3 regions of the Caulobacter sp. GW456-12-1-14-TSB4 genome follow, and region 2 is predicted to be linked to each of the others. Evidence: predicted binding sites of a transcription regulator. Region 2 holds the regulator's gene; each other region holds the start of a gene.
The links. The regulator LexA, encoded in region 2, represses DNA repair genes until DNA is damaged. The targets are predictions, from matches to a motif close to ATGTTCNCNANNTGTTCT.

Region 1 (7,442 bases), on a different contig from region 2:
ATGGCCATCTGCGCGCGGCTCTCGATCTGGAAGACTCCCAGAGTGTCGGCCCGGCGGACCATCGCATAGGTGCGCGGGTCCTCTGGCGGGATGGTCGCAAGATCCAGCGCGACGCCCTTGTGATCCTTTAACAAATTCAGGCCGCGCTTGAGGCAGGTCAGCATGCCCAGCGCCAGGCAGTCGACCTTCATGAACTTCAGCGCGTCGATGTCGTCCTTGTCCCATTCGATGATCTGCCGGTCCTTCATCCGCGCCGGCTCGATCGGCACGAGCTCGTCGAGCCGGTCGTGGGTCAGGACAAAGCCGCCGGGATGCTGGGAAAACTGGCGCGGCGTGTTGAGCAGCTGCTGGGCCAGCTCCAGCGTCAGGCGCAGGCGTCGGTCCGACAGATCCAGGCCCATGTCGCGCGCGTGCTTTTCCTCGATGTCCTCGCGGCTGAAACTCCAGATCTGGCTCGACAGACCCTTGGTCATGTCCTCGGGCAGGCCCAGCACCTTGCCGACGTCGCGCACCGCGCCGCGCGGCCGGAAGCGATGCACGACCGCGACGATGGCGCTGCGGTGACGGCCATAGGTCTCGAACACCCATTGCATCACCGCCTCGCGCCGGCCGTGCTCGAAGTCGACGTCGATGTCGGGCGGCTCGTCACGCTCGGCGCTGACGAAGCGCTCGAATAGCAGGTCGTTTCGCTCAGGGTCGATCGAGGTGATCCCCAGCACGTAGCAGACCGCCGAATTGGCGGCCGACCCGCGCCCCTGGCACAGGATGTCCTGGCTGCGGGCATAGGCGACGATCGAATTGACGGTCAGGAAGTAGGGCGCGTAGCCGAGGCTGCCGATCAGGCGCAGCTCATGGTCGAGGATCCGCCGCACCTGCGGCGTCACCCCTTCGGGAAAGCGCTGGTCGGCCCCCGCCCAGGTCAGGCGCTCGAGGGTTTGTTGCGCGCTCTCTCCCTCGGCGGCGACCTCGCGCGGATATTGATAGCTCAGCTCGTCGAGCGAAAATCCGCAACGCCGGGCGATGATCAGCGAAGCGTCGAGGGCGGCGGGATGGCGCGAAAAGCGCCGCACCATCTCGCCCGGCGCCCGCAGTTCCCGGCCCGCATGGCGGTCGCGCCGAAAGCCGACGTCGTCGATGGTCGTATGTTCGCGGATGCAGGTGACAACGTCCTGCAGCATCCGCCGGTCCTTGTGGTGGAAGAGCACGCGATTGGTCGCCACCGGCGTCACCCCGGCTGCCCGCGCCAGCTGCTCCAGGTCGTAGAGCCGCAGGGCCTCGCCCGGGCGACGGCGCAAGGTCAGGGCGACATGGGCGTCGGCGCCGAAGATCGCCGACAGCCGCGCCAGTTGGCGGGCGCAAAGATCGTCGGCCAGATCGGGGACGAGGATGGCGATCAGCCCCTGGGCATGGGCGGCCAGGTCGGCGTGATCGATGTCGCAAGCGCCCTTGCCGGCCCGGGCCTTGCCCAGGGACAGAAGACGGCAAAGCCGGCCATAGGCGGCCCGGTCGGTGGGATAGACCAGCACGGTCATGCCATCGCGCAGCACCAGTTCGCAGCCGACGATCAGGCGAAGGCCTACGGCTTTCGCCGCGACATGGGCTTGGACCATCCCCGCCAGGCTGTTGCGATCGCACAGCGCCAAAGCCCGATAGCCCAGGCGCGCGGCCTCGTCGAAGAGCTCGGCTGGCGAGGAGGCGCCGCGCAGCAGCGAAAAGTGGGAGGCGCAATGCAGCTCGACATAGTCGCCAAGGTCTTCAAAGGCTTGGGCGAGGTTGTTCATCCAAAAACCCCGGCCATGAACCAGCGCTGGCTGCCGCTGGTCGGATCCTCGCCATCGCCGTCCCGGAAGATCCAATAGCGCTCGCCGCCTTCGTCCTCGACCTGGAAGTAGTCGCGCGAACGCGCCAGCTCGGCGTCGGCCTTCCACCATTCGCCAAACACCCGCTCAGGACCGTCGGCGCAGCGCACGCGCCGGCGCACCCCGCGCCAGGTGAAAGAGGCCGGCGGCTGGTCGGGCAGCAGCGCCACGGTCTCGATCGGCTCGGGACGCGGGAAGAAGCGGGTGGGGCGCGGCCAGTCGACGGGCCAGGAAAAGCCGACTGGCCGTTCCAGCGCCGACGCCTTGCGCACGCTGCGCTCGGGGATGTCGCTGTCGGCGCTGGCTAGCCGGTAAACGCTCTGCGCCCCCAGTCTTAGGGCGAGCGTGTCGATCAGGCCCGACAGATCCGCGCCGGCGCGGCGGCCGGCAAGCGCGTCGCCTTGCTTGTAGGCCAAGGTTTCGGCCCCCGGCGCGGCCAGCACCATCCTGTCGATCCCAAAGCCCGGATCGATCTTCTCGAGTTTCTCGCACAAGAGCTTGGCCAGCCGCGGCGCATCGCGCGAAGGGGCCGACAGGCCAAGGCGCGCGGTCTCGATGCGGTTGTCGACCCGAAAGAAGAAGGCGTCGAGCGCCCTGGCCCCCAGGCTGGCGCCTTCGAGCGCGGCGCACAGTTCGACGGTCAGCTCGCCCAGATAGCGCGCCAGGGTCTCGGGCGCCCCAATCGGCTCGGCGAAGATCTTGGCCGCGCGCAGGGTCTCGCGCGCGAACACCGGCTCGATCGGCTCGCGCTCACGGCCCAGAGCCTGGTCGAGGCGCCGGATGGGCTCGAGGCCAAAGCGATGGGCTAGGGGCCCCTTGGGCGTGGCGTCCAGTTCGCCGATGGTGTCCAAGCCCGGCTTGGCCAAGGCCTGGACGAGCGCGGCGGGCAGGCGCAGGGCCGCGACCGGCAGGGGATGAAGCTCGCGGCCAAGCGCGCCTGGCGGCACGACGAAGACTGGGCGCAGGCTGTAGCGGGCCAGGGCGTGGGCGCCGCCCCAACTGTCGGCGATCGCCACCTTGGCCGATAGGCCCGCCTTGGTGAGCCGATCGCGGATGTCGATCAGCATTTTCTCCTCGCCGCCGAACAGGTGAGCGCAGCCGGTGGCGTCGATGACCAGCCCGTCGGGCGGATCGGCCGCGACGCTGGGCGAATAGAGCCGCTGGGCCCAGAGCGCCAGGCGCTGCAGGGCCGCCAGGTCGGCCTCGGCGTCCAGGTCGTGCAACACCAGGCCAGGAACTAGCGCGGTGGCGTGGGCGATCGCCTGGCCGATGCGCAGGCCGGTCTTGGCCGCCGCCAGGTTCATGTGCGCGATGGCCCGGCGGCGGCCGATCCGCCCGACCATCACGATCGGCGCTTCGGACGCCGTCTCAAGCGACGGCGCGGCCTTGGCTGTAATCGCCTGACCGTGCGCGCGCGCCAGCCGGTCGGTGGGCCAGCGGGGCAGGAAGACGGAGATGACCCTTTGCGTCACAGGCTTCTAGCTCGATGTCGAAGGCGTCGCCGGCGCGGCAGCGGAGAAGTTCGAGAAACCAGCGGGGACGGCCCACGCCGGGCACAGGCAGCGGAGAGGAGGGCAGGGGCGAGACCCGCCAGCGGGTCTGGGCGGCCGTCGGCTGGCCAAGATCGGCCGCGTCGGCCACGCGCCGCCATCGTCGCACCGCGATGGCCAGTTGCCCGCTTTTCTCGGCCGCCAGCTGGAGGCGCCGGGAAGCGGTCATCGAGAGCTTGCCGACCTCACCGACGACGCCGGCCAGGCCCGGCCAGCGCAAGCCTTCCTCCATGGCCGCCAGCACGCCGGCCTCGTCGCCCGCGTCGGCGAAGATCACCCGTTCGGGCGGCAGGCCGACCTGAGCCAGAGACGGGGCGAAGAGATCGGCCTGGCGCCGGCACCACAGGACCTCGCCCTGGGCCCTTGCCAGGATGCCGGCCGCGAACCGCGCCGCCGCCGCGCCGTGCAGGGCCTCGTCGGCGCCGCCGGCCACTTCGTGAAGGGCCCCCAGCGCCAATCCGCCGCCCGGCAGCCGCGCGTCGAGCGGCGCGACGCCGAACGGCAGCACCGCATGGGTCGCACGATCCTGCGCCTCGACGGCGCGGACCTGGCGACGCAGGGCGGCGAGCGTGACCGGGCTTGGAGCCGACGATGGGGCGGGGGCGGGTGTCAGGGTCATGTCCGGAGGTAAAACGAAGTTGTTCTAGCTTTGTTCTCGGCTTGACCATGGAGTCAATCGGCGCCCGGTGCGGCGCAGGCGCGCGCTTGTCGTGGAATCCAGGCAGCGCAAGGCCTTGGCGGGAATCACAATTTTTCAGCGGCGACCGAAGCTGACGTAAGCCTTGCCGCAAGCTTCGCGTCAGGCGTGTCGATGCCCACCGTTCGCCCATATCTTGGGCCCAGGGCGGTTAGTCCTCGTGCGGCGCGGCCAGGGCGGCAAGGCGTTGGGCCGGGCAAGCCGCGATGGCCCGCCAGAGCCGCTCGACCAAGAGCGCTTGGTAGGCGGCCTGCTGGACTGGCGCGGGGCCCGCTTCCAGGGCGTGGGCCAATGCCTGGCGGACACCCTCGTCGGGACCGGTCTCCAGGGCGATGGCCTTGTCGATCTCGATCGCGGCATAGGCCGCGCGCCGCACCAGCCCCGTCTGGGGCGCCAGCATCCGAGCGCCCAGCCAGGTCTCGCCGGCGAACCGCCACACCGAAAAGCCCACGGCCATGACGCCGCGCCGCGCGACGGCGCGCCAGTAGTCGATCGGAGCCTCGGGATCGGAAAGCGCCAGCCTCATCCCGACTCAACGCGCTAACCGCGCAAGGGTGGCCGGCGAGCCTAGCTCGCCAGGGCGCGCGGGGAAGCGCCTAGACGGCTCATCGCCACCAGCCGCGTGTGGAACGGCGCCAGGTCTGGGCGCTTGGCGAGCAGGACCCGCAGCGCGGCGGCGACCGGCGGCGCCAAGGCCGGCGTCTCCTCGACCAGGCGCGTGGTCACCGCCACGATCATCCGCAAGTCAGGCGATAGCAGCCGGCGGTGCTGGTCCTCCAGCCGCCAGTACCAGCGGCGATCGCCGCCCTCGGGATAGTCGGCCATGGCCTTTTCGCAATCGAGGATCAAGGCGGCCAAGCGCTGCTCGACGCCGATCGTGCGCGCGCACATGCGAAAATCCTGCTCGAGCATGGCGACCTCCTCAACCGATGACGTCGCCGACCGCCGCGCCCCGCCTGGCTCGGGATCAAAATCTCTTCAGGCCGCCACGGCCTCGCGCTTGGGCGGCGGGTCGATCACCCGCAGGTCCTCGGCCGGCAAGGGTCGCTACAGGGCGATAGCCTCCTTCCACGGCGCGCGCAGCCAGACATCGACCGCCTCGGCATCGCGCGTGATGGCGCGGCCGTGAAGGCGCGCCGATCGCCGAACCGATGATCTTTGTCAGCGCAGCTGGCTGTCCTTGCTGCCGCGCCGGTTGATGCCCCCGATGACCAGGCGCTTGTCGCGGCCCGACTGGCACGTCACGCAGGTGCGCGCGCCGGGCAGGGCCTTGCGCCGGGCCAGCGGAATATCCTCGCCGCATTCGTCGCAGGTCAGCGCGCCTTCGCCGCTGGGCAGACGCGCGCGCGCATGCAGCACGCCGTCGATGACCGTGTCTTCGATCTGGTCGAGCACACCGCCGTCATGGGTCCAGCCGCCGGCCATGTCTGTCGTCAACTCCCGTGGTTTGTCAGCCTGTTAGATGGGAAACCCTCACCCATGTCGCCAGCCGCGACCGTCGTTGGCGTCGGAGGCGAATTGTCGCGGGATCGGTGATCAGATCACGGCTCGGATCAGGCCCAGAGCCCGGGCTTCCTCGGCTTCGATGTACCAGTTGGACGGGGCGCGTTCGAGCACGGTGGCCATGTCGACCGAGGAGCCGGCGATCAGGTTGGCGAAGCCCTCGTTCTGGATGGCGATCGAGTGCTCGATCTCATGCAGGACCGCCTTGACCGACGCCACGCAGGAGGTCAGCGGGCCGTTGAGCTCCAGGGTTTTGTTGAGCTTGCGCTCATGGATCATCAGGCGCGTGCCCCGCGTCAGGTAGCGGTTGGCCGGCGCGAAGAAGCTCATGAAGGTGGCCCCGGCCGAATAGATCGCCGCCTTACCCAGGAACACGAAGCGGCGGTCGGGCGAAATCTCGCTATGGAAGCGTACGTCCTCACCCATCATCCGCGCGACCTCCGGATCGCCGCCCAGGGTCGAAAGCTCGACGATGACCAGCTCGTGGTCGGCGCCGGCCAGTTGCTGGCGAAACGCCTGGTACATGGCGTAGTCGACGGGGCCGGCCAGCAGGATGCGCGGTCCGGCGAACGCGGCTGGCGGCAAGGTGAGGCCGTCGTCGGCCATGGCGGCGAAATTTCCATCGCTCATGCGGCAAGCTCCAGGCAAAAGGCGGGTGTGTAGCGTTCGGCCTGCCAGCGCCCGACCACGGCGCCGCTGGCGTCGAGCAGCAGGATCTGGCTGTCATGGTCCTTGACGCTGGCGCGGGCGGCCAGCCAGCGGGCCCTGCGTTCGGCCGCGGCGAAGGTCGGCAAGGCGGCGATCTCGGCCGCGTCCTGCAGCTCAACGCGCCATCCGTCGGCGCTGGGAAAGACGAGATAGGTGAACACGGCCAGGCGCTCCAAGCAGATTGGGCGAGCTGCAACGGGTTACGGCGCCTGGCGGTTCCAGGCCGCCGTTCGGCATCGGTTCGAGCGCCTTCGATGCGGCTCGCGCGTTAAGCCCACGACGCGCGCGCCGGCTCGGCGCGCCCTTAAAGGAGGCTTAGATGTTCGAGACCCCATCGTCCGATCCCGCCCAGGCCGCGCCGATCTCCGCGCCCGCCGCCCCCGAAGGCGCCGACCTTCTCGTCCGCGCCAAGCCGCATGACGAGGCCTTCTGGGATCAGCATCCCGACGTTCAAACCTACAAGGTGGAGATGAAGACCGGCCAGGCTGACGTCGACGATTGGGAGGTCCTCGTCTGGCTCAAGCCCGGCGCGGCGACCGAGACGGCGAAAGCGCCCGGTCAAGACCAGATCCCCGACCGGCCGGCCGACGCGACCTTCGAGGTCCACGCCGCCCACGACCTGTCGTTCTTCAGCCGCCATCCGCAGGTGTCGGCCTGGCGCGCGGCCATCGCGCTCAACGAGCACGGACCTGGCGCGGCCCATAAGGTCGAGGTGTGGCTGCGCGCCGCGCCCCAGGCGTAACGATCACCGCTTAAGCGATCTGCTCCTTGCGGCATTGCGCCGGCGCCTTGTCGGGCCGAAACCGGATCAGCCGCGTGCCGTGGCGAAAACGGCCGGCCGAGACGTGGTCGAAGGACACCTCGACCACGATCTTGGGCTTGAGCGGCGTCCATTGGCTGGAGCGTTCGTCCGACCAGCGGCTGGGGCCGCCAGGCGCGTCGCCGGTGAACCCAGGACCGCCGGCCAGCGCCTCCAGCCGCTTGGTCAGGTCGCGCCGATCGACAGCGGCCAAGCCTGAGGTGAAGCCGACGTGATCGAGGCGGCCGTCCTCGTCATAGAGGCCAAGCAGCAGGGAGGCGACCACGTCACTGTCCTTGCCATAGCGAAAGCCGCCGACCACGCAG
Region 2 (7,442 bases):
GCTGACCGACGGCCCCAGCTTCCAGGGCGCCGACGCCTATCTGATCGACGCCCGCGCCGCGACCGCCCTGCCCTGCATCCGCAAGGACTTCCTGGTCGATCCCTGGCAGGTGGCCGAGAGCCGCGCCCTGGGCGCCGACGCCATCCTGGTCATCCTGGCGATGATCGACGACGTCCTGGCCGCCGAGCTGATGGCCGAGGCCAAGCGCCTGGGCATGGACGCCCTCGTGGAAGTCCATGACGAGGCCGAGATGGAACGCGCCGGCGCCCTGGGCTCGGATCTCGTCGGCATCAACAATCGCGACCTGAAGAGCTTCGTCGTCGACCTGGCCGTCACCGAACGGCTGGCGGCGCAGGCTCCGAAGAACGCCCTGCTGGTTACCGAAAGCGGCCTCTTCACCCACGACGACGTCGTGCGGATGGAAGCCGCCGGCGCCAAGGCCATGCTGGTTGGCGAAAGCCTGATGCGCCAGGCCGACGTCACGGCCGCCACCAAGGCCCTGCTCGGCTGACGGATCGGGTACGCGCCATCTGGCGTTTTCCGTCCCGCCCGATCACAGTCTCCTCAACAAGAAGCCGCCACGCGAGGAAACGCGCATGCATTGGATCGCCCGCGTGGTGAACTGGTCCCTCGTCGCCTTCTTCAAGCGCGAGGGCTGGACGATCGAGGGCGCGGCCCCGACCACGACCCGCAAGTTCGTGATCATCGCCGCGCCGCACACCAGCAACTGGGACTTCGTCTACTTCCTGGGCGCGGCCGACGCGCTGAACCTGAAGCTCAGCTTCATGGGCAAGGCCTCGCTGTTCCGCTGGCCGTTCGAGAGGCTGATGAAGGACCTGGGCGGCGTGCCGATCGACCGCTCGCAATCGCGCGACACGGTCCAGGCCATGGCCGACGAGTTCGCCCGGCGCGACGAGTTCATGCTGACGATCGCGCCCGAGGGCACGCGCGGCAAGGCCGGCGGCTGGAAGACCGGCTTCTACAACATCGCCCTGAAGGCCGGCGTGCCGATGGTGCCCGGCTTCATGGACTACAAGCGCAAGGTGGTCGGCCTGGGTCCGGCCATGACGCCCAGCGGCGACTACGAGAAGGACCTGGCCGTGCTGGCGGCGTTCTATGCGCCGGTCACGCCCAAGCATCCGGAACTGAAGAGCGCCGTTGGCTGAAGCTTGATCGCTCGCTAGGGTCCCGCCGCTCTTCCTGAAAGGAATCGGATGCGGGCGTTCCTGTCCAAGCTTCGTCGCGCGCTGTCGCTGACGCCCACGCCGCCGCCGGCCGTTGACGCCGTCGCCGCGCCGCAGGAGCTCTGGCACCTGGTCGGCGCCGCCGACGCCGACTTCATCCGCGTGGGCCAGCAGTTCAAGGAGCTGTTCGTCGCCGCCGGCCTGCAGCCGCACCACGCCTTCCTCGACGTCGGCTGCGGCATCGGCCGCGCCGCCGCCCCGCTGGTCGACTATCTGAATGATGCCGGCCGCTATGCCGGTTTCGACGTCATGGCCCAGGCCATCGACTGGTGCAAAGCCAACATCGCCGTCGGCGACCCGCGCTTCGAGTTCGTCCACGCCGACATGCACAGCGACCGGTACAATCCGGGCGGCGCGCAGCCGGCCAGCGCCTTCGTCTTCCCCTATCCGGACGCCAGCTTCGACTATGTCTGGCTGGGCTCGGTGTTCACCCACCTGCTGGCCGCCGACCAGGCCCAGTTCGCGCGCGAGATCGCCCGGGTGCTCAAGCCCCACGGCACCAGCATCGTCTCCTGGTACCTGATCGACGAGGAGGCCCGCGCCAACACCGGCAATGGCCAGATCGCCTTCGACTTCGTCCACGCCCTGGACGGCTGCTGGACCGCGACGCCGGAACTGCCCGAGGCGGTGATCGGCTACGACCTAGAGCCGATCCTGGCGCAGTACGAGGCCCTGGGCCTCGACGTGCTGAACCAGGCCCTGGGCGTCTGGCGCCGCCAGCCGATGCAGGACCAGGACATCATCATCGCCCGCAAGCGCGCCTGAAAGCTTTCGTTAAGCTTTTGATTCTGGGCGCTATTTGCCTTACCGGCCAAGCTAGCTATTGATTTTCCTCGCCTTTCTCGGGCGAACGACGCTCGACTTGACTTTAACGCGGAACGCCTAGAGAACATTCGCAAGGTTTGCGGTTTGTTCCGCGCTCCAGCCGAGGTCATCATGCTCACCCGCAAGCAGCACGAACTGCTGATGTTCATCCACGAGCGGATCAAGGAGACCGGCGTCTCCCCCTCGTTCGACGAGATGAAGGAGGCCCTGGACCTGGCGTCCAAGTCGGGCATCCACCGGCTGATCACGGCCCTGGAAGAGCGCGGCTTCATCCGCCGCTTGGCTCACCGGGCCAGGGCGCTGGAGGTGGTGAAGCTGCCGCAGCAGGCCACGACGGCCGCCCCGCCCAAGGGCCGTGGCGCGTTCCGCCCGCAGGTGTTCGAGGGCGGCGGTTCGCCCCCGCCCTCGCCGGTCTCGTCCTCCGCTCCGGCCAATGACAGCCGCGACCTGCCGATCCTGGGCAAGATCGCCGCCGGCACCCCGATCGACGCCATCCAGCACGAGCGCGAGCGCCTGCCGGTGCCCGAGGCCATGCTGGGCAATGGCGAGCACTATGTCCTCGAGGTGCAGGGCGACTCGATGATCGAAGCCGGCATCCTCGACGGCGACTACGTGATCATCAAGAAGGGCGACACCGCCACCTCGGGCGAGATCGTCGTCGCCCTGGTCGGCGAGGAAGCCACCCTCAAGCGCCTGCGCAAGAAGGGCGGCTCGATCGCCCTGGAAGCCGCCAACCCGAAATACGAGACCCGCATCTTCGGCCCCGACCAAGTCGAGGTGCAGGGTAAGCTGGTGGGCCTGATCCGCCGCTACCACTAGGCCGTTTCGGCGACTTGAGAATTGGCCCCGACCTCGCTTGAGGATCGGGGCCTTTTCGTATCGGGGCTACAGCCGCCCCTCCTCCGCCAGCCGCTTGGCGGCGGCGTCGAAGCCGGCCCAGGCGGCGACGGCCAGGCCCGCGCCGGTGCTGACCCGGCGCACGCCCAGCGCGCCCAGGCTCTCGACCGACATGTCGCCGCCCCAGAACAGGATGTTGACCGGCTTGGGCGCCACGGCCTCGACGATGGCCTTGATCTCGTCCGGATCGGTGACCGCCGGGGCGTAGAGGCAGTCCGCGCCGGCGGCGGCATAGGCCTTCAGGCGCTCCAGGGTCGGGGCGAGGTCGCGGGCGCCACGCAGATAGCCTTCGGTGCGGCCGACCAGGATCACGTCCTGACCCGAGGCGTCGATGGCGGCGCGGGCGGCCTTCAGACGCTCGACGGCGACCGGCAGGTCATAGAGCGCCGAGCCCGACCAGTCCTCGATCGACAGGCCCGAAACGCCGACCTCGATGGCCAGGGTGACGCTTTCGCCAACGCCCTCGGCGCTATCGGCGAAACCGGCCTCGAAATCGGCGTTCACAGGCAGGTCGGTGGCGGCGCACAGCATCTTGAGATGTTCGATGACCTCGTCGCGCGTGACCTGGCCGTCGTCCTTGCCCAGGGCCCAGGCCATGCCGGCGCTGGTCGAGGCTAGAGCCTGGAAGCCCTGCTTCTCCAGCCGCCTAGCGCTGCCGATATCCCACGGGTTCGGGAGGGCGAAGCAGCCCTCGGCATGCAGGGCGCGGAAGGCCGCGCGGCGGGCGGCGAACGGGTTCGACATGGCGGCAACTCCTGTGGTGCTGCTGAAGCTTTACCCGCCGCTGGTGACATCGGCTGTCAGCAGGCGGCTCTCCTCTGGACGACTCCACGGCCGATCGCCGCGCAATGGCTGAGCCCAGACGATGCGCCAACCGTTGGAACGGCGATAGAGTTCTGCGGCGCCGCCGCGGGCGAAATCCTCGGCCGCCAGCAGCACGGTCTCGGCGCAGAGCGGCGGAGTCCTGGGCGGCGCCGGCCCACGGATCACCACGACTTCGCTGCGGATGCACAGGCCCGACAACGTCTCGGCGTCGGGCGTCTTTCGGCCCCAGACCAGTGACAGCCGCACGGGCGCGCCCAGTTCCGGCGCGCAAATCCGCTTGTCGCAGGCGTAGAGGCTCCAGGTCGCCGGCGTCAGGCCGCGCCGACGCGCCCACAGCTCGGCCCCGAACCGCTTGGCGTCGGTGCGCAGCAGCACGGCCGCGTCGCCGGAGCGGACGGCGGCCGTCGCCCCGTCATTGGCGATCCAGGCGTCCGGCGGCGCAGGCCTGGGCCATAGGGCGACCGCCAGGGCCAGGGGCGCGCCGATCCAGCGCAGGCGGCCGCGCCACAGGCACAGGACCATCAGACCCAGGAAAGCGACCACCAGCACCTGCGGCGGCGCGCTGGCGACGATCCGCTGCGCGCCGTGCGCATCGGCGAAGCCGTTGGCGATGGCCAGCATGGCGTCGACGCCCCAGCCAGCCACGGCCAGGAACGGCGCGCCCAGGCCGAACGGCTCCAGCAGGGTCCCGACCGCCAGGAACGGCATGATCACGAACGACGACAGCGGCGCGACCGCCAGATTGGCCGGCAGGCCCCAGACGGCGACGCGGTTGAAGTGCTGCATGGCGAACGGCGCGGTGGCCAGGCCCGCCACCAGGCTCGCCGCGACCGAGGCCGCCAGCCAGGTGAAACCCGCCTGCGGCCAGCGGATCCACCATGGCGTCGAAATCTCCTTCACCGGCTGCGGCCAGCTCTCGGCCAGGGCCACCAGGGCGGCGGTGGCGGCGAAGGACATCTGGAAGCCGGGCTCGCCGGCGGTCTCGGGCTTCATCGCCAGGATCACCAGCGCCGCCACGGCCAGGCCGTGCAGGGTGATCGCCCGGCGGTCGAACAGGATGGCCAGGAAGGCGACGCTGGCGGTGATCGCCGAGCGCTCGGCCGGGGGCGGCGCGCCGGAGATGACCAGATAGGCCAGCACCGCTATCAGCCCCGCCACGGCGGCGATCTTCTTGCCCGGCGCCCGCAGCGCCAGCCACGGCCAGGCGGCGACGCCCAGCCGCACCGCGCCGAACATGAAGCCGCCGACGATGGCCATGTGCAGGCCTGAGATCGAAATGATGTGCGCCAGGCCCGAGGCACGCATGGCGTCGGTCTGCGCCTGGGGAATCCACGCCTCGTGGCCGGTGACCATGGCCGCCCCGAGCCCGCCGCTGGTCGGTCCCATTCTGTTGTAGATCCGTTGCGCCAAGTCCCAGCGGAAAGCGTTGATCGCCATGGTCAGGCTCAGTCGCCAGGGCGGCGGATCGAGGCCTGTCTCCCCCAGCTCGCCGATCACGAACCCCACGCCGCCGATCGAGTCGAACCAGGCGTCGCGGGCGAAGTCGTAGGATCCGGGCGCAGCCGGCGGCGGCGGCGGTCCCAGCATGGCCCGCAGTCGCACCGCTTGCCCTGGCGCCGGCGTCTCGTTCTCGCCGATCGTCACCCGAATGCGGCGAGGCGTGCGCTCCGGCGGCAGGCCGGACACGGTCACCGGCGCGATCAGCAAACGCGTCCCGCCCGCGCCGGGACTGACCACGTCCACGACAAAGCCGTCCACCCGCCGCACGACCCGCTCCCCAGCCATCCGTGGAGCCGCCACGCGGTCGCTGCGAATCTTGGCGGCCAGACCGCCGGTAGCCCCGAACGCCATCAGACTGACCAGCACGACGAAGCCACGTGGCGCGTTCCAGCGCTGGCCGGTCCACCAGATCGCCGCCAGCGCTCCAGCCGCCAAAGCCAGCATCCAGAGCTTCGGCTCGACTCCAGCTTCCAGATAGCCCGCCGCGCCGAGACCGAACGCCACCGGCGTCCATAGAAACGCCCGATCCAGATTGACTCGCCCTTCCGTCAGCAGCCCGGCCTTCAGGGCCGACCACGACAGACGCGCCGCTGGCGCGGCAGACGCGACCTCGGCAAGTTCCGCGCCTAACATACCGAAACCACTGTATTTTTGACGGTTAAGCCAAGTTCGCCGCGATGCGGAAAACCGCTAGGCCCGGCGCGAAGCGGCGTGCTAAGACGCCCCGCCCGAGCCACCTTGCGGTTCGCGCCCATCGACGCCATTTCGGCCTCCAGCCCCACAGTTTTGAAGCCCATGTCGAACCCCACCTCTTCCGGCGTCGTCACGCGCTTCGCCCCCTCGCCCACCGGTTTCCTGCATATCGGCGGCGCCCGCACGGCGCTGTTCAACTGGTTATATGCACGCCATACGGGAGGGAAGTTCCTTGTTCGCGTCGAGGACACCGATCGTGAGCGCTCGACCGAAGCCGCCGTCGCCGCGATCTTCGAAGGCCTGAACTGGCTGGGCCTGGAATCCGACGACGAGGTCGTCTTCCAGCACACCCGCGCCCCGCGCCACGTCGAGGCCGTGCAGCAGATGCTGGACGCCGGCCGCGCCTATCGCTGCTGGATGACCGTCGAAGAACTGGAAGTCGCCCGCGAGAAGGCCCGCGCCGAAGGCCGCGCCATCCGCTCGCCCTGGCGTGACGCTCCGGAAGGCGACCTGGCGGTCCCGCACGTGATCCGCTTCAAGGGCCCGCTGGACGGCGAGACCGTGGTCAACGACCTGGTCAAGGGTCCGGTGACCTTCAGGAACATCGAGCTGGACGACCTCGTCCTGCTGCGCGCCGACGGCGCGCCGACCTACAACCTCGCCGTCGTGGTCGACGACCACGACATGGGCGTCACCCACGTGATCCGTGGTGACGACCATCTGAACAACGCCGCCCGCCAGAGCCTGATCTATCAGGCCCTGGACTGGAGCGTGCCGGCCTTCGCCCACATCCCGCTGATCCACGGCCCGGACGGCGCCAAGCTCAGCAAGCGCCACGGCGCCCAGGCCGTCGGCGAGTTCGCCGACCTCGGCTACATCCCCGAAGGCATGCGCAACTACCTGGCGCGCCTCGGCTGGGGTCACGGCGACGACGAGGTGTTCAACGACGAGCAGGCGATCAGCTGGTTCGACGTGGCCGACGTGGTCAAGGCGCCGGCGCGCCTGGACTGGGCCAAGCTGAACCACATCAACGCCCAGCATCTGCGCAAGGCCGATGACGCCCGCCTGACCGAACTGGCCCTGACGGCCGCCGAAAAGCGTGGCGAGCCCCTGCCCGCCGACGCCCGCGAGCGCATCGCCCGCACGGTCCCGGAAGTGAAGGAAGGCGCCAAGACCATCCTGGAGCTGGTGGATCACTGTGCGTTCGCACTGAAGGTCCGGCCGCTGGCCCTGGAAGAAAAAACCCAAAAGCAGCTGACCGAAGAAACGGTCGAGCGCCTGAAGCGCCTGCGCGATCAGCTGGCCGCCGCCGAGGCATTCGACGCTCCGACGCTGGAAACGGTGTTGAAAACGTTCGCGGAATCCGAGGGCGTCGGCTTCGGGAAGTTCGGCCCTGCCCTGCGCGGGATCCTGACCGGCGGCGCGCCGGCTCCGGACCTGAACAAGACCATGGCCGCG
Region 3 (7,442 bases), on a different contig from region 2:
ACGGCTTCGACGGCGTGATCAAGGTCGGGCAGCTGGCCGACTCCTCGATGCGGGCCAGTCGGTTGTTCGCCCACCGCCTGCCGGTGGTCGGCGCCCCGGCCCTGTTCGAGAAGTACGGCTATCCCGAGCAGCCCGAAGACGTCCTGAAGATGCCGATCATGGTCTACACCCATGTGCGCGAGGCCCAGGAGTGGCGCTTCTTCCACCCGGTGCACGGCGAGCGCCTGGTGATGGTCCAGGGGACGTTCCGCATGAACAACGGCCTGGCGGCGGTGCCCATGCTGCTGGAGGGCCTGGCCCTGACCCTGCAGCCCGAGGTCTATATCTGGAACGAGCTGCAGTCGGGCCAGCTGGTGGAGGTCCTCAAGGACTGGACCCTGGTCCCCGTCCCCGTGCACCTGGTCACCCCGCCGGGCCGCGCCCGGCCGGCGCGGATGCGGGTGCTGCTGGAATTCCTGCGCGAGAACTTCTCCCGCCAGCCCTGGGCGCACGGGATCGAGCATTGATCACGAGCGACGCTCCGGCCTCGACCGAACAGCTTCCCTAAACCTTGTCATCCCGGAAAGCGCGAAGCGCTTGTCCGGGACCCAGGGGCGGCCGGCACAGCATTCACGCACCCCCTGGGTCCCGGACAGCCTCTGCGAGGCTTCCGGGATGACAAGGGAAGAGAAGCCCCCATCGCCCAATAGCTCCCCCTCCGCGCATTAGTGCAGTTTTGGAAACACTGAAGAACCAAAACACCGGATTATCGACCGAACGCCGTGCGCCTACTCCTTTGCTCAAGGAAACACACACCCCGGAGCAAGACGATGGACGCCAGCAAGATCCAGGTCCGCAGCGAAACCCAGGACCGCGAAGCCGCTTTCGACATCGCCCGTGGCGGTCTCGCCCCCTGGCAGGTGCGGATGGTCGAGGCCCATATCGACGGCAATCTGGACCGCAACATCTCGGTCGAGGAACTGGCCGGCCTGGCGCGTCTGTCGGTCAGCCACTTCGGCCGCGCCTTCAAGCAGAGCTTCGGCGTCGCTCCCCACGCCTACATCACCGCCGAGCGCATGGCCCTTGCCCGCGACCTGATGCTGACCACCAGCGAGCCGCTCTCGCAGATCGCCCTGACCGTCGGCCTGGCCGACCAGAGCCACCTGTCGCGCCTCTTCCGCCAGCATGTCGGCCAGAGCCCGCTGGCCTGGCGCCGGGCTCGCTGGACCCCGACTCAGGCGGGAATCGCCCTTCAGTGAGGCCTTCAGTGAATCAGGCGAAAGTCAGCTTTGCGGACGGTCGTTAACGCTTTTTCGCCCAGCTTGACCGTTCCGCAGGCGGCGAATTCGTAAAAATCCCCGGCCCACGGGCGTTTTGTCCCCGTGAATCGGCTTTTTAACCTTCCCTAACGGGTGACAAACGCGATCGGGCTCGTCAGGCTTACATTTCCCTGATTCACAGGAATGAGCTTAGAGATGACGAACGTTTCCGATCTGGTCGACGCCGCTGTCGCCGCTGACGACAAGCTGACCAAGACCCAAGCCAAGGCCATCATCGACGGCGTCTTCAAGTCGATCTCCGACGCCGCCGTGAAGGGCGAAGAAGTCTCGATCCCGGGCTTCGGCAAGTTCAAGGTCCAGGCCAAGCCGGCCCGCACCGGCCGCAACCCGGCCACGGGCGCGACCATCGAAATCGCCGCCAGCAAGAAGGTCGCCTTCACGCCGGCCAAGCAACTGAAGGACGCCGTCAACGGCTAAGCCTTTCGGCGAGAGGCGGACGCTCAAGTGTCCGCTTCTCGACGTTGCTATTCACGCGCGACATTGTGCTCCATGCCTCTGTCGCGCGTGAAGACTATTCAGAACAAAAAGAGAACGATAACTTAGGCCGCATGGCCGTTCTCGATCTCAGACGCAAGCTCGCTATTCTCTCCGACGCCGCCAAGTACGACGCGTCCTGCGCCTCCTCCGGCGCCGAGAAACGAAACTCCGTCGGCGGCCAGGGTATCGGCTCGACCGAGGGCATGGGCATCTGCCACGCCTATGCGCCCGACGGGCGGTGCATCAGCCTGCTGAAGATCCTGCTGACCAACTTCTGCATCTACGACTGCGCCTACTGCATCAACCGCGTGTCCTCGAACACGCCCCGGGCGCGGTTCACGGTGAAGGAGGTCGTCGACCTCACCCTGAACTTCTACAAGCGCAACTATATCGAGGGCCTGTTCCTGTCCTCGGGCGTCATCCGCACGGGCGACTACACGATGGAGGAGATGGTCCGGGTGGCGAAGTCGCTGCGGCTGGACCACGACTTCCGAGGCTACATCCACCTGAAGCTGATCCCCGAGGCCTCGCCGGAGCTGGCGGCCGAGGCCGGGCTCTATGCCGACCGGGTGTCGATCAATATCGAGCTGCCGCGCGACGACGATTTGGCGGCCCTCGCCCCCGAGAAGAGCCCCACCGACATCAAGCGCGCCATGGGCCGCATGCGCCTGGCGATCGACGACCACGCCGAACCGGCCAAGAAGGCCGGCAAGCGGTCCTTCGCCCGCAGCCAGTCGACCCAGCTGATCGTCGGGGCGGATGCGGCCAAGGACGGCGACATCCTGGCCCGCAGCGCCAACCTCTACGGCGCGTATCGCCTGGGCCGAGTCTACTACTCCGCCTTCAGCCCGATCCCGGACGCCAGCCATCGCCTGCCCCTGGCGCGGCCGCCGTTGCTGCGCGAGCACCGCCTGTACCAGGCCGACTGGCTGATGCGGTTCTACGGCTTCGAGCGGCCCGAGATCGTCGCCGAGGGCGAGGACCTGGACCTCACCGTCGATCCCAAGACCAGCTGGGCGCTGCGCAACCGGGCGAAGTTCCCGATCGATATCCAGACCGCCGACAAGGAAACGCTGCTGCGTGTGCCGGGCATCGGCGCCAAGGCCGTGGAGCGCATCCTGGCGGCCCGCAAGGTGACGCGCCTGACCCTCGATGATCTCAAGCGCGTCGGGGCCGTCCTGAAGCGCGCCAGGGCCTTCGTGGTCACCGCCGACTGGACGCCGGGCGCCCTGACCGATCGCGAGAGCCTGAAGGCGGCGCTCGTCCCGCCCCAGCAACTGAGCCTGTTCTGATGCGCGTGGTGCGGCTGGCGTCCGAGATCGACTTCGCCGGCTGGCGCGCGGCCGCGCGGGCGCTGCGGGCCGAAGGCGTGGAGCCGCAGGCGGTGGTGTGGACCGTGGAGCGGGAGCTGTTCGACTTCGACGCCCCTGCCCCGCCTGTCACCGGAGGCAGTTTCACCGTCCCCGCCGCCTTCGTCGAGCTGGCCGAGCAGGTGATCCAGAACCGCGCGGCGGATCGCTTCGCCCTGCTCTACCGCATCCTCTGGCGGCTGGAGCGCGAACCGCGGCTGATCGACAATCCGGCCGATCCCGACATGGCCCGGGCCCGCGACATGGCCAAGGCCGTCAGCCGCTCGGCCCACAAGATGAAGGCCTTCGTGCGCTTTCGGCTGATCGAGGGCGCGGCGATGGAGACCTACGCCGCCTGGTTCGAGCCGGCTCACCGCGTCACCGAGGCCACCGCCGGCTTCTTCGTCCGCCGCTTCACCAATATGGACTGGACCATCCTGACGCCCGACGCCTGCGTGGCTTGGGACCGCGAGCGGCTGATGGTGTCCGAAGGCGCCGATCCCGCCGACGCGCCGTCCGAGGACGCCCAGGAAGAGCTCTGGCGCACCTACTACGCCTCGATCTTCAACCCTGCCCGCCTGAACCCGAAACAGATGCGCCAGGAGATGCCCAAGCGCTACTGGCGGAACCTGCCCGAGGCGGCGCTCATTCCGGAGCTGATCGAAACCGCGCAGGAGCGCGCCACGGCCATGGTCGCCGCCCATCCCAGCAAGCCGCCCGAACGCAAGCTGAAGGCCGCCCTGCGCCACGCCCGCGACGCTTCGTATGACGGCTCGCTGCCGACCTCGCTGGACGACATCGCCGCCGGGGTCGAGCTGTGCCGCCGCTGCGACCTCTGGCGTGACGCCACCCAGGGCGTGCCGGGCGAAGGGGCGGCCAAGGCGCGGCTGATGTTCGTCGGCGAACAGCCCGGCGACCAGGAGGACCTTGCGGGCCGGCCCTTCGTCGGCCCCGCCGGCCAGGTGTTCGACAGGGCCCTGGCCGAGGCCGGCGTGGCGCGCGACCGGACCTATGTCACCAACGCCGTGAAGCACTTCAAGCACGAGCCGCGCGGCAAGCGGCGCATCCACAAGACCCCCGATCGAGGCGAGGTCACCGCCTGCCGCTGGTGGCTGGACGCCGAGCGGCGGCTGGTGAAGCCAAGGGTGATCGTCATGCTGGGCGCGACGGCGGCGCTGGGCGTGATCGGCAAGCCGACGCCGATCGGCGCCAATCGCGGCAAGGCGCTGCCACTATCGGACCAGGCCCAGGGCGTGGTGACCTATCACCCGTCGTTCCTGCTGCGCCTGCCGGACGAGGAGGCGCGGGCGCGGGCTTATGGGGAGTTCGTGGAGGATCTGCGGCTGGCAGGGGAGCTGGCGGGGCTCTGCTCCCCCTTTGGGGGAGCTGGCGGCGAAGCCGACTGAGGGGGCAGCTCGGCATAGGCCGCGCTGCCCCCTCCGGCCCTCTGGGCCACCTCCCCCAAAGGGGGAGGAGAAAAGTCAGCGGCTAATGAGCGGCCTTGCCGCCGTACTCCGCCATAAGCTCTTCCTTGCGGGCTTTCATACGCTCACCCATGGCCTCCAGGTCCTCGTCGCCCTTCTTGGCTTGCGAGAACAGGCCGCCGGGTTGTTCCTCTTCCTTGACGTGGTGAGTGATGTACTCGCCCAGCACCTTGACCTTGGCGTCGTAATATTGGTCGCCGGGCTTCATCGCCTCGATCTCGGCGATCAGCTTCTTGGCCCCGTCGTGCTCGACATAGGCCTCGTCCAGCAGGTCGTCATCGACCTCGCCGCGCTCCTCCGGATAGAGGATCTCTTCCTCGATCTGGGTGTGGACCTTCAGGGCCAGGGCGATCTTGTTGAACAGGGCCAGCTTCTCGGCGTCGCTCTCCAGCTGCTCGTACTCGTCGAACATGGCGGCCACCTCGCGGTGGTCCTTCTTGAGCAGGCTGATGGCCAGCGGATCGCGGCGGGCGGTGCGACGCGTGCGGCGCGGCTTGGCGGACTTGGTCGTGGTCTTGGTAGCGGCGGCCATGGAAATTCTCCCTCGGATGTCCCCCGACCGCCAACAAACCCGCACGCCTCAACGCGTGTTCCTCTTGCGATAAACTCTTAATTGAAAAGCATTTTCAGTGTCGGAAGACCGACAGTCGACCGACTTAGCTCGCCCGCTTGACGCCCGAGAACACCGCGTCCAGCTCGGTGGCTAGCAACTCGATGCGGTAGGGCTTGATCAGCACCCGCCGGCCCTCGTTCGTCGCGGCGGCGGCGGCGGCGCTGTAGCCGGTGGTCAGGATGACCGGCAGGTCGGGCCGCAGCCGCTGGATGTCGCGCGCCAGGTCCAGCCCGCCGACATCGCCCGGCATGACCATGTCGCTGAACACCAGGTCGAAGGCGATGTCCTGGCGCAGGGTCTCCAGCGCCGCCAGGGCGTCGCCGGCCCGGACCACGTCATAGCCCAGCTCGCGCAGCATCTCCTCGACCAGCTGGGCGACGCTGTCGTCGTCCTCGACCATCAGGATGCGGCGCTCGGTGTCTCCCGGCCCCGGCAAGGCGATCGACACGGCCTCCTGCGCCAGGGCCTTGGTCGAGCGCGGGATCCGCATCCAGATCGTCGTGCCCTCGCCCAGCACGCTCTCGATCCCCGCCTCGCCGCCCGACGAGCGCGCGAAGCCATAGACCTGGGACAGGCCCAGCCCTGTGCCCTTGCCGACCGCCTTGGTGGTGAAGAACGGCTCGAACAGTCGGCTCAGCACTTCGGGCGCGACGCCGACGCCGGTGTCGCGGATCGACAGGCGCACCATGTCGCCCACGCCGTCCGGCTTGCCCGAAGGCTCGTTGCGGCCCTCGATGGTGATGGTGCCGCCGTCGGGCATGGCGTCGCGGGCGTTGATGGCGATGTTCAGCACCGCCACTTCCAGCTGCGAGGCGTCGACCTCGACGCGCCACAGGTCGGGGGCCAGCTTCATCTCGACCGCCACGTCCTCGCGCAGCGAGCGGTCCAGCAGGGTGTGCATGCCGACTAGGCGCTTTTCGATATCGACCACTTCCGGCTTCAGCGGCGCGCGGCGCGAGAAGGCCAGCAGCTGCTGGGTCAGGCTGGCGCCGCGGTCGATGGCCTGGCGGATGCCCGTGCGCAGGCGCTCGCGGCGTGTGGGGTCGGTGGTGCGCTCCAGGAGGTCCAGACCGCTGGAGGCGACCATCAGCAGGTTGTTGAAGTCATGCGCTACCCCGCCGGTCAGCTGGCCCATGGCCTCCATCTTCTGCGACTGACGCAGGGCGTCCTCGGCCTTCTCGCGCTCGCGGGTCTCGCGACTCAGGCGGCGATAGGCCTCGGCCTCGCGAGCATTGGCGGCGCCCAGCACGGCGACCAGCAGGGCCGCCATGCCGATCAGCAAGGCAAAGCCCGCATAGCGCATGGCCCGGCGGGCGGGCGATTCCAGCACCGTGCGCAGATAGACCGAGCCCAACACCGTCTCGCCCTCGGTGACCCGCGCGGTCAGGACCAGGCGCGAGCCGTCATTGCGGGGCGAGGCCAGGACGTTGCGGGTCGGCGGCGGCGGCGCGCCGGCGCGGACGTAAGCGGCGGCCAGATGGCCCTGCATGTCGTAGGCGGCCACGGCCTCGACATCGGGATTGGAGCTCTGGGCCCCGACATATTCCCGCGCCGCCGAGCGGTCGTCAAAGGCCAGGGGCGCGGCCATGCTGCTGGCCAGGATGCGCAGCTGCACCTCGGCCTGGCGGAAGCGCTCCTGCTGGCCCAGGCGCTCGTTATAGGCGGCCATGGCGAAGGCGGCGGCGACGATGGCGACCGCGAGCCCAATGGCCATCGAGACGGTCAGGGCGGGACGCCAGGCCAGGCTGCCGAACCGGGGCCTCATCGCCCGCCCTCCTTGGGCTGGGCCGACAGGGACAGCAGCTTGGAGCTGACGGACAGGCCGGCGGCCTGGGCGGCGTCGGCGCGGATCTCGAATCGCACCCGGCCCTCGACGGTGACGAACTGGACCATGGCCCCGGGCGCCTCCAGCGCCTCGTCGGCGACGGTCAGCACCGGCTGTCCCGCGACCACGGCCAGCATCTGCTGCGGCGTCTGGGCGCTCGAGGCGGCGAGGAACAGCATGTGGCAGTCGGCGGCGCCCTTGGCGACGGACGGCACGCGGACGACGACGACCCGGTGATCGCCGACCTTGGCGCCATGCGCTGCGTGGTCGACGACGACGCCGAACGGATCACGCCCCGCGATACACAGCCGGAACGGGCTGGCGGGCGCCTCGAAGGCCGCGTCCGGCCAGTCGACGAAGGCGGTGAGCTTGTAG

Region 1: a site for LexA is predicted at 4,048-4,065, ahead of AC07YH_RS05240 (ImuA family protein). Genes of this name have one in related genera too.
Region 3: a site for LexA is predicted at 1,837-1,854, ahead of AC07YH_RS26215 (putative DNA modification/repair radical SAM protein). Genes of this name have one in related genera too.

What each region holds. Positions count from the first base shown of each region.
Region 1 covers NZ_JBWKZF010000004.1:118,526-125,967, forward strand. Annotated here, with positions in the region: gene AC07YH_RS05230 (error-prone DNA polymerase) at 1-1,781, opposite strand, end outside; gene AC07YH_RS05235 (DUF6504 family protein) at 1,778-3,331, opposite strand; gene AC07YH_RS05240 (ImuA family protein) at 3,228-4,028, opposite strand; gene AC07YH_RS05245 (hypothetical protein) at 4,258-4,632, opposite strand; gene AC07YH_RS05250 (hypothetical protein) at 4,674-5,018, opposite strand; gene AC07YH_RS05255 (DksA/TraR family C4-type zinc finger protein) at 5,268-5,543, opposite strand; gene AC07YH_RS05260 (peptidase S14) at 5,643-6,239, opposite strand; gene AC07YH_RS05265 (hypothetical protein) at 6,236-6,478, opposite strand; gene AC07YH_RS05270 (hypothetical protein) at 6,637-7,059, shown strand; gene AC07YH_RS05275 (ATP-dependent DNA ligase) at 7,070-7,442, opposite strand, start outside.
Region 2 covers NZ_JBWKZF010000013.1:8,718-16,159, forward strand. Annotated here, with positions in the region: gene trpC (indole-3-glycerol phosphate synthase TrpC) at 1-511, shown strand, start outside; gene AC07YH_RS13795 (lysophospholipid acyltransferase family protein) at 597-1,166, shown strand; partial or broken gene AC07YH_RS13800 (class I SAM-dependent methyltransferase) at 1,209-2,009, shown strand; gene lexA (transcriptional repressor LexA) at 2,181-2,888, shown strand; gene AC07YH_RS13810 (isocitrate lyase/PEP mutase family protein) at 2,955-3,710, opposite strand; gene AC07YH_RS13815 (ComEC/Rec2 family competence protein) at 3,741-5,924, opposite strand; gene gltX (glutamate--tRNA ligase) at 6,087-7,442, shown strand, end outside.
Region 3 covers NZ_JBWKZF010000058.1:1,209-8,650, reverse strand. Annotated here, with positions in the region: gene AC07YH_RS26230 (LysR family transcriptional regulator) at 1-506, shown strand, start outside; gene AC07YH_RS26225 (AraC family transcriptional regulator) at 810-1,238, shown strand; gene AC07YH_RS26220 (HU family DNA-binding protein) at 1,455-1,736, shown strand; gene AC07YH_RS26215 (putative DNA modification/repair radical SAM protein) at 1,868-3,088, shown strand; gene AC07YH_RS26210 (UdgX family uracil-DNA binding protein) at 3,088-4,551, shown strand; gene AC07YH_RS26205 (hemerythrin domain-containing protein) at 4,634-5,161, opposite strand; gene AC07YH_RS26200 (ATP-binding protein) at 5,286-7,007, opposite strand; gene AC07YH_RS26195 (TOL_0243 family YfiR-like periplasmic protein) at 7,004-7,442, opposite strand, start outside.